2 regions of the Defluviimonas sp. D31 genome follow, and region 2 is predicted to be linked to the other one. Evidence: riboswitches for the same ligand, from Rfam matches in the RefSeq annotation. Region 2 holds a riboswitch; the other holds the start of a gene.
What was found. Region 2 has a riboswitch for cobalamin ahead of R5H32_RS07980 (CbtB domain-containing protein). Riboswitches for the same ligand answer to the same signal wherever they lie in the genome.
Positions count from the first base shown of each region.

Region 1: it holds a riboswitch for cobalamin, as region 2 does, so the genes downstream of both, R5H32_RS17545 (ABC transporter substrate-binding protein) here and R5H32_RS07980 (CbtB domain-containing protein) in region 2, are expected to answer to the same signal.

Region 1 covers NZ_JAWQFN010000012.1:6,975-10,604, forward strand. Annotated here, with positions in the region: gene R5H32_RS17535 (ATP-binding protein) at 1-489, shown strand, start outside; gene R5H32_RS17540 (hypothetical protein) at 486-1,238, shown strand; cobalamin riboswitch at 1,317-1,532, shown strand; gene R5H32_RS17545 (ABC transporter substrate-binding protein) at 1,692-2,705, shown strand; gene R5H32_RS17550 (iron ABC transporter permease) at 2,702-3,630, shown strand, end outside.
Region 2 covers NZ_JAWQFN010000003.1:318,837-322,466, forward strand. Annotated here, with positions in the region: gene R5H32_RS07965 (LacI family DNA-binding transcriptional regulator) at 1-749, shown strand, start outside; gene cobF (precorrin-6A synthase (deacetylating)) at 790-1,542, opposite strand; gene R5H32_RS07975 (CbtA family protein) at 1,628-2,359, opposite strand; gene R5H32_RS07980 (CbtB domain-containing protein) at 2,381-2,551, opposite strand; cobalamin riboswitch at 2,583-2,800, opposite strand; gene R5H32_RS07985 (DUF1636 domain-containing protein) at 2,860-3,177, opposite strand; gene cobA (uroporphyrinogen-III C-methyltransferase) at 3,174-3,630, opposite strand, start outside.

The DNA of each region.
Region 1 (3,630 bases), on a different contig from region 2:
GGGGTGGAGGGCGACAGCGCCTCCTCGGCGGAGCTTTACGCGCTCCTGTCGGCGCTCTCGGACCTGCCGGTGGCGCAGGGTTTCGCGGTGACGGGATCGGTGAACCAGGCCGGGGAGGTGCAGGCGATCGGCGGCGTTAACGAGAAGATCGAGGGCTTCTTCGACACCTGCGTGACGCGCGGGCTGACCGGGCGGCAGGGCGTGCTGATCCCGAAATCGAACGTCGAGCACCTGATGCTGCGCGACGATGTGGTCGAGGCCGCCCGCGCGGGCAGGTTCCGGGTGATCCCGGTCGCGACGATCGACGAGGGCATCGCGATTCTCACCGGGCGGGCGGCGGGCGTCCGCGATGCGGACGGCGCCTTCCCCGAGGACAGCGTCAACGGCCGCGTCGAAGCGCGGCTGCGCGAATATGCCGAGGCGCGGCGGCGGTTCGGCCGCACCGGCCGCGGCGAGGAGAGCAGGGGCGGCGAGGGGGATGCGCCATGAGCGTTGCGACCGTGACGCGGCGGCGCATCCTCATCGGCGCGGGTTCCTTCGCCGATGCCGAGACCGCCATCGCCATCGCCGAACGCATCGCCGAGGCCGTCGCCGCCGATCTCGGCGGGGTGATGGTCGAGGAACCGGACGCGGCCGGGGTCTCCGGCCTCCCGTGCCAGCGCGTCGTCACCTCCTCGGGCATGCTGGTGGTCGCGCCCTCCAGCGCCCAGATGCGGATTCTCCTGGCCAGTGACGCGCGGGCGTTCCGCGCCCGCCTGTCGCGGGTGGCCGAGGCCCGCGCGCTCCACTGGAGCTTCGAGCGGCGCAGGGGCGAGCTTGTCAGCGGTCTCTGGGAGGCGGCGCGGAGCTGGGACCTGCTGCTCCTCGGCCACCGGCCAATCTCTCGCCGGCGCGGCAGCGTCGTCGCGATCCTGCCGCCCGGCCCGACCGAGATCGACGCGCGCGCGTTGGCCGAAACGCTGGCCTCCGCGCTCGGGACCGGGATCGTGACGATGACGCCGATGGCCGGCACGGAGGCGGAGGCCGAGGAGGCGCTCCTGCGCCGGGTCAGCCGGACCAATGCCGCCGTTGTGATCGTGGATCTCGGCGCCGGACCCGTGCGCGGCCCCGACGCGCTGCGCCGGCTTCTGGATGCCGCGCGCTGCCCGGTGCTGGTGATTGGCGCCGGGCGCGTACCGGCAACGATCGCCCATACAACGCAGATTCCGCCCGCGCCGAACGAGGACGGTTCGACCTGAGCGCGCAAGTTCGGGCGGCCCGTGTCGCTCCGGGTCGGGAAGCGGTCGGAACCGGCTTGACAGCCCAGCCGGGCAAAGGGCATGACGGCTGCCGATGGTCCCGGCCAAGCCAAGCGCGGCCGGGTGAAAAGGGAACACGGTAAGGAAGAGCCGCAAGGGCGCCGAAGCCGTGACTGCACCCGCAACTGTAGGCGGCGAGCGACCCCCGGATACCACTGGCCCCGAGACGGCCGGGAAGGTGGGGCGAGCATGGACCCGCAAGTCAGGAGACCTGCCATCGACGAACGTAGCCAGACCGGGCGGGCTGCCCGGGGAGGGTGTCGATGACTTGTGCCGGACGCGGTCCCATGCCGCGCGCTGCCTTGGCAGGCCATCATCCTTGCGTCGCGATGCGCGGCGCGGGGGTCTTCCCCTGTTGCCCCCCGGTCGCCACCTGACCCCGAGGGAGACCCCATGTTCCTGCGCACCGGCCTGACGGCCCTGCTCCTGTCCTCCACCGCCGCCGTCGCGGCGGAAGGCCCCACCCAATACCCGCTCACCATCGAGAACTGCGGCGAGACGATCAGCTTCGACGCTGCCCCCGGCGCGGCAGTGAGCGTCGGCCAGGCCGCGACCGAGATCCTCTATTCGCTCGGCCTCGGCGCCAAGGTCGCCGGTACCTCTGTCTGGTTCTCCGAGGTCCTGCCCGAGTTCGCCGACCTGAACGCCGGTATCGAGCGGCTCGCCGACAACGACCCGAGCTTCGAGAGCGTCGTCCCGAAGAAGCCGGGCCTCGTCGCGGTACAATACGAATGGCACGTCGGCCCCGAGGGCATCGTCGCCACCCGCCAGCAGTTCCACGACCTCGCGATTCCGACCTACATCCTGCCCACCGACTGCGTCGCCAAGGACAACACCACGGGCGCCGACGGCACTCGGCTCGCGATGTTCTCGACCGAGAGCGTGCATCAAGGCATCCGCGAACTCGCCGCGATCTTCGACGTGGCCGCCGATGGCGAGGCGCTCGTCGCCGACCTGACCGCGCGCGAGGTCGCCGCTGTCGAGAAGGCGCAGGTGCTTGGCCTCAAGGACGCCTCGGCGCTCTTCTGGTTCTCCTCGACCGAGCTCGCGGCCGATCCCTTCGTCGCCGGCCGGAAGGGCGCGCCGGGCTACATGATGGAGAAGCTCGGGCTCCGCAACGTCGTGGAAAGCGACGAGGAATGGCCGACTGTCGGCTGGGAGACGCTGGCCAAGGCCGACCCGACCGTGATCGTCATCGCCAGTATGGACCGCCGCCGCTTCGAGGCCGACGACGTCGAGAAGAAGCTCGAATTCCTGAAGACCGATCCGGTGGCGAGCCAGATGACCGCCGTCAAGGAAGGCCGCATCGTGGTGATGGACGCGCAGGACATGGAGGCGACGATCCGCACCGTGCGCGGGCTTGAGGACCTGTCCGGCGCGCTCGAGTCCTACGGGCTCGCGCAATGAGCCTCGCCGTCGCGGGTTCGGGCGGCGCGGGCCGCCGCATCGGTGTGGGCGGCCTGGCGCTGGCCGGGCTCGCGGCGGCGCTTCTGGCCGGGGTGGTGATCGGCGAGACGGCGCTGCCGCCTCTCACCGTCCTCCAGGTGCTGGCCAACAAGGTTCTCGGCGCCGGATACGCGCTCGATCCGGTGGACGAGGGCATCATATGGAATTACCGGCTGACGCGGGCGATCGTCGCGGCGGCCTGCGGCGCGGGGCTCGCGGTGTCGGGCGTGGTGCTTCAGGCGCTGTTGCGCAACGCGCTCGCCGATCCCTATGTGCTCGGGATCTCGGCCGGAGCCTCGACCGGGGCGGTGGCGGTGACGATCGCGGGGCTCGGCGCGGGGCTCCTGTCCCTGTCCTTCGGCGCCTTCATCGGCGCGATCCTCGCCTTCGGCATCGTCGCGCTGCTCGCCCGCGCGGCGGGGGGCGGTGCGGGGGCGGCGGGCGCGGCGCAGATCGTGCTGGCCGGCATCGCGGGCGCGCAGCTTTTCAACGCGCTGACCGCGCTCATCATCGCCAAGTCGGCCAATTCCGATCAGGCCCGAGGCATCATGTTCTGGCTCATGGGCAGCCTCGGCGGCGTGCGCTGGCCCGATGTCTGGCTCGCGGTGCCGGTGGCGGCGGCGGGCGTCCTGATCGTGGCGCTTCATACCCGCGCGCTCGACGCCTTCGCATTCGGCTCGGAGGCCGCCGCCTCGCTCGGCGTGCCGGTCCGGCGGGTGCAGGCGGCGCTGATCGGCACCTCGGCCATGATCACGGCGGTGATGGTGTCGATGGTCGGGGCGATCGGCTTCGTCGGCCTCGTCATCCCCCATGCCGCGCGCTTTCTCGTCGGGCCGCGCCACGGGCGGCTCATCCCCGCCTCGGCCTTCATGGGGGCGGTTTTCCT
Region 2 (3,630 bases):
TCGAGGAAAGCGGCCTGCAGCCGGTCTTCGGCGTCACCAACTATTCGGCCGAGCGCGAGGAGGCGGTGCTCTACGAGATGCTGTCCTGGCGGCCGACCGGGGTGATCATCGCCGGGCTCGAACACAGCGACGCGGCGCGGGCGATGCTGCAGAACGCCGGCATCCCGATCGTCGAGATCATGGATGTCGACGGCACGCCGGTCGACTCGGTCGTCGGCATCTCGCACAAGCGCGCCGGGCTTGAGATGGCGCGCGCGATCATCGGCGCGGGCTACCGCCGGATCGGCTTTCTCGGCACCAAGATGCCGCATGACCACCGCGCGCGGAAGCGGCTCGAAGGCTTCGAGGCGGGGCTGGCGGAGGCCGGGATCGAGCTTGCGGACAGCGAGTTCTACTCGGGCGGCTCGGCGCTCCTGAAGGGGCGCGAGATGACCGAGGCGATCCTGAAGCGCAGCCCGGATCTCGATTTCCTCTACTACTCGAACGACATGATCGGGGCGGGCGGGCTGCTCTACTGCCTCGACAAGGGGATCGACGTGCCGGGCAAGCTCGGGCTGGCCGGGTTCAACGGGGTCGATCTCCTCGACGGGCTGCCGCGCAAGCTCGCCACGATGGATGCCTGCCGGCGCGAGATCGGGCGGCGCGCGGCCCAGATCATCTCGGGCCACAGCGATGCCGGGCTGATCGGCGGCGAGCATGTCGAGTTGACCCCGGTGCTCGAGCCGGGCGACACGATCCGGCAGGGCTGACGGAAACCCGAATTTTCGCCGAAAATTCGCGACCCCCAGTTCAGGTCCTTCGCAGGATGTAGATGTCCATGATCCAGCCATGCCGCGCCCGCGCCTCGGCGCGGGTTTCGACGATCCGCGGCGCCAGTTCGGCGAGCGGACCGGAGCGGATGATCTCCTCGGCCATGCCGACATAGGCGCCCCACCAGATCGTGATACCTTCCGGGTCGATCGACTGGAACGAGCACTCGCCGTCGAGCATGATCGCCAGCGTGTCGGCGCCAGCGGGCCAGCCCTCCTCGCGCAATTTCCGGCCGGTGGTGACGACGAACGGCGCGCCGATCTCGTTGATCGGGATCGCGTGGGACGCGGTCAGCGCCTGCAGCGAGGTGATGCCGGGAATGACCGTGACCTTGAGCGGCACCGCCCGGTCCACCCGTCCGGCGATCCGGAGCGTGCTGTCGTAAAGCGAGGGATCGCCCCAGACCAGCAGCGCCACCCGGCCCGTATCGCCGATTTCGGCCTGAATAGTGTCTGTCCAGACCTTGGCGATGGCGTCGTGCCAGTCGTCGACCCCGGCGCGGTAGTCGGGGTTCTCCGCGTCGCGCTTCGGCAGGTCGAACGCAACCACCCGCGCCGCGCTGCCCCCCAGTACCTCGTCGCAGATCGCCTGCCTGAGCTCCGCGAGATCGGCCTTGTTCGCGCCCTTCCTCGGGATCAGCACCAGATCGGCCGAGCGCAACGCCTTCTCGGCCTGACGAGTCACGTGGTCGGGATTGCCGGTGCCGATGCCGATGAGAAGAAGCTCGATCATATCCCGCCCTTTCCTGTCCGGTGATAGATTGCAAAAGACCCCGCGCATGTCCATGCGCGGGGTCCGTTTTCGTGCCGCCGCCGGATCAGGCGCGCGAACCGGCCCAGAGCCGGCCCGAGAGCCAGCCAAGCGCTGCCCAGACCGCGAGTCCGACACCGAGCACGCGCGCCGAGTATTCCGCGCCGACCTCGGTGGGCGCGACGCCAAAGTACTGGTCGATGTGCGGCGCACCGATCACATGCGGCGCGGCCAGCAGCGCGCCGGCGATGCCGGCGGCGACGAAGCTCCGCCCATAGGCCAGCAGCGCCAGCCCAACGGCCGTCGCCACCACGGTGCCAAGCCACCAAGCCTGCCGCGCTCCCAGATCCGCCGCGATCGTGCCCGGCAGTTCCGGCGCGAGGCCCATCGCCGGGGCGAGCTGGAACGCGGCATAGCCCGCGATGCCCCAGAGGATGCCTTCCCGCGCGTCGACCTTGCGGCCGAAATGCTCGGCCAGCGCGTAGCCCGCGACCAGGATCAGCCCGTAGCTCGCATAGATGAGCCCGGTGAAGAGGACCGTGAGCGCATTGCGCGTGACCGCGGATTCTTCGCCCTCGGCGGTGGCGTCGCCGTGATCATGCGCCGCCTCGCCTGCCGCGTGGTCGTGCCCCGCCTGGGCGGGTGCCCCGCCGGCACCGGCGAAATGGGTCAGCGACCCGGTTTCGTATTCCTCACCCAAGAGGATCAGCTCCTGGATGAATGCGAAATGCAGCAGAGCCGCGAACAGCCCCGCTGCAAAGCCGGCGATCAGCCCGCCGGCCAGCAAACGTTGGATCATTTTGAGACCGTCAGGCCCTGCTCAGTGGCAGGGAAAACCGGTCGCGTGGCGCATGTCATGCGCGGCATCGTGCAGGGTCGCCGACTGGGCGTGGCCCGCAACGAACAGCATCGTCGCGCCGATCAGCGCAACGAACACGATGGACAGAAGCCCGGTGGAGGTCTTGGCGGCGGAATGGGTCGTAGCGTTCATGTCGTTCTCCTTGCCGTCACACCCGACGGCTTTTGTTGCCTTCCCACATGGCCGGTCTCCTGACTTGCGGGTCGCTGCGGCCTTCCGCCTTCCCGGGGGCGAACCCCAGTGGCCGTTGGAAAGCCGCTCGCCGCTCACAGTCGCGGGGGCGGTTGGGGCTTCGGGTGCCGCCTTTGGTCCACCCTTCCCCATTCCCGTTTCGGTCCGGACGCTTTGCGCCTCATGGACACCATGCCCTTCCATCTGCCAGCAAGCGGACCATCCGGTCAAGGTGGATAAGCGCCAATCGCCGCGCCGATTGCGACCTGTCACCCCGGAATCCGGGCGATCGCCTTTTCCCTCAGTGTCCCGAGCGGGCGCGCATCGGCAAGGGTGCCGTCGGGCGAGGCCAGGTAGAGCGAAAGAAAGGTCACGAGATTCGGGATCTCGGCCTCGGTTATATCGCCGAAGAGATAGGCGGTCTTGCCCTCGGCGCGGAAGGCGACGCTCGAGGGCCGGGTGCAGCCAGACATGCAGTCGATCTCGCGCACCGTCGCGGCATCGCCGACCGCCTCGGCGAGCCGCGACGCAAGCCCGGCCTGCCCAGCCGGGCAGGACCGGCAGACGGTGATGGTGACGGCGCTCATTTCCCCTCGGCCAAGGGGCCGAGCAGGATCAGCGCCGGCCCGTCGGAGGCCTCGGCCTCGATCAGGCGCTCCATCGACCCCAGCGTGCCACGAACGATCTTTTCCGCCGGCGTAGAGACGCTTTCGGCCAGAAGCGCCGGCGTCTCGGCCGACATCCCCGCGCCCTGCAGGCGACGTGCAAGCTCGGCGAAGGTGCGCTTGCCCATGAAGACCACGGTCGTCGCCGTAGGGTCGGCGAGGGCGGCGATGTTCAGATCCTCGGGCAGCGCCCCGGTGACGTCATGGCCGGTGACGAACTGCACCCGCCGCGCCGTCAGCCGCCGCGTCAGCGGAATCCCCGCCGCCGCCGCCGCCGCCATCGCCGAGGTCACGCCGGGAATGATCTCGTAGTCGATCCCGGCCTCGCGGCAGGCGGTGATTTCCTCCTCGAGCCGTCCGAAAAGCCCGGAATCG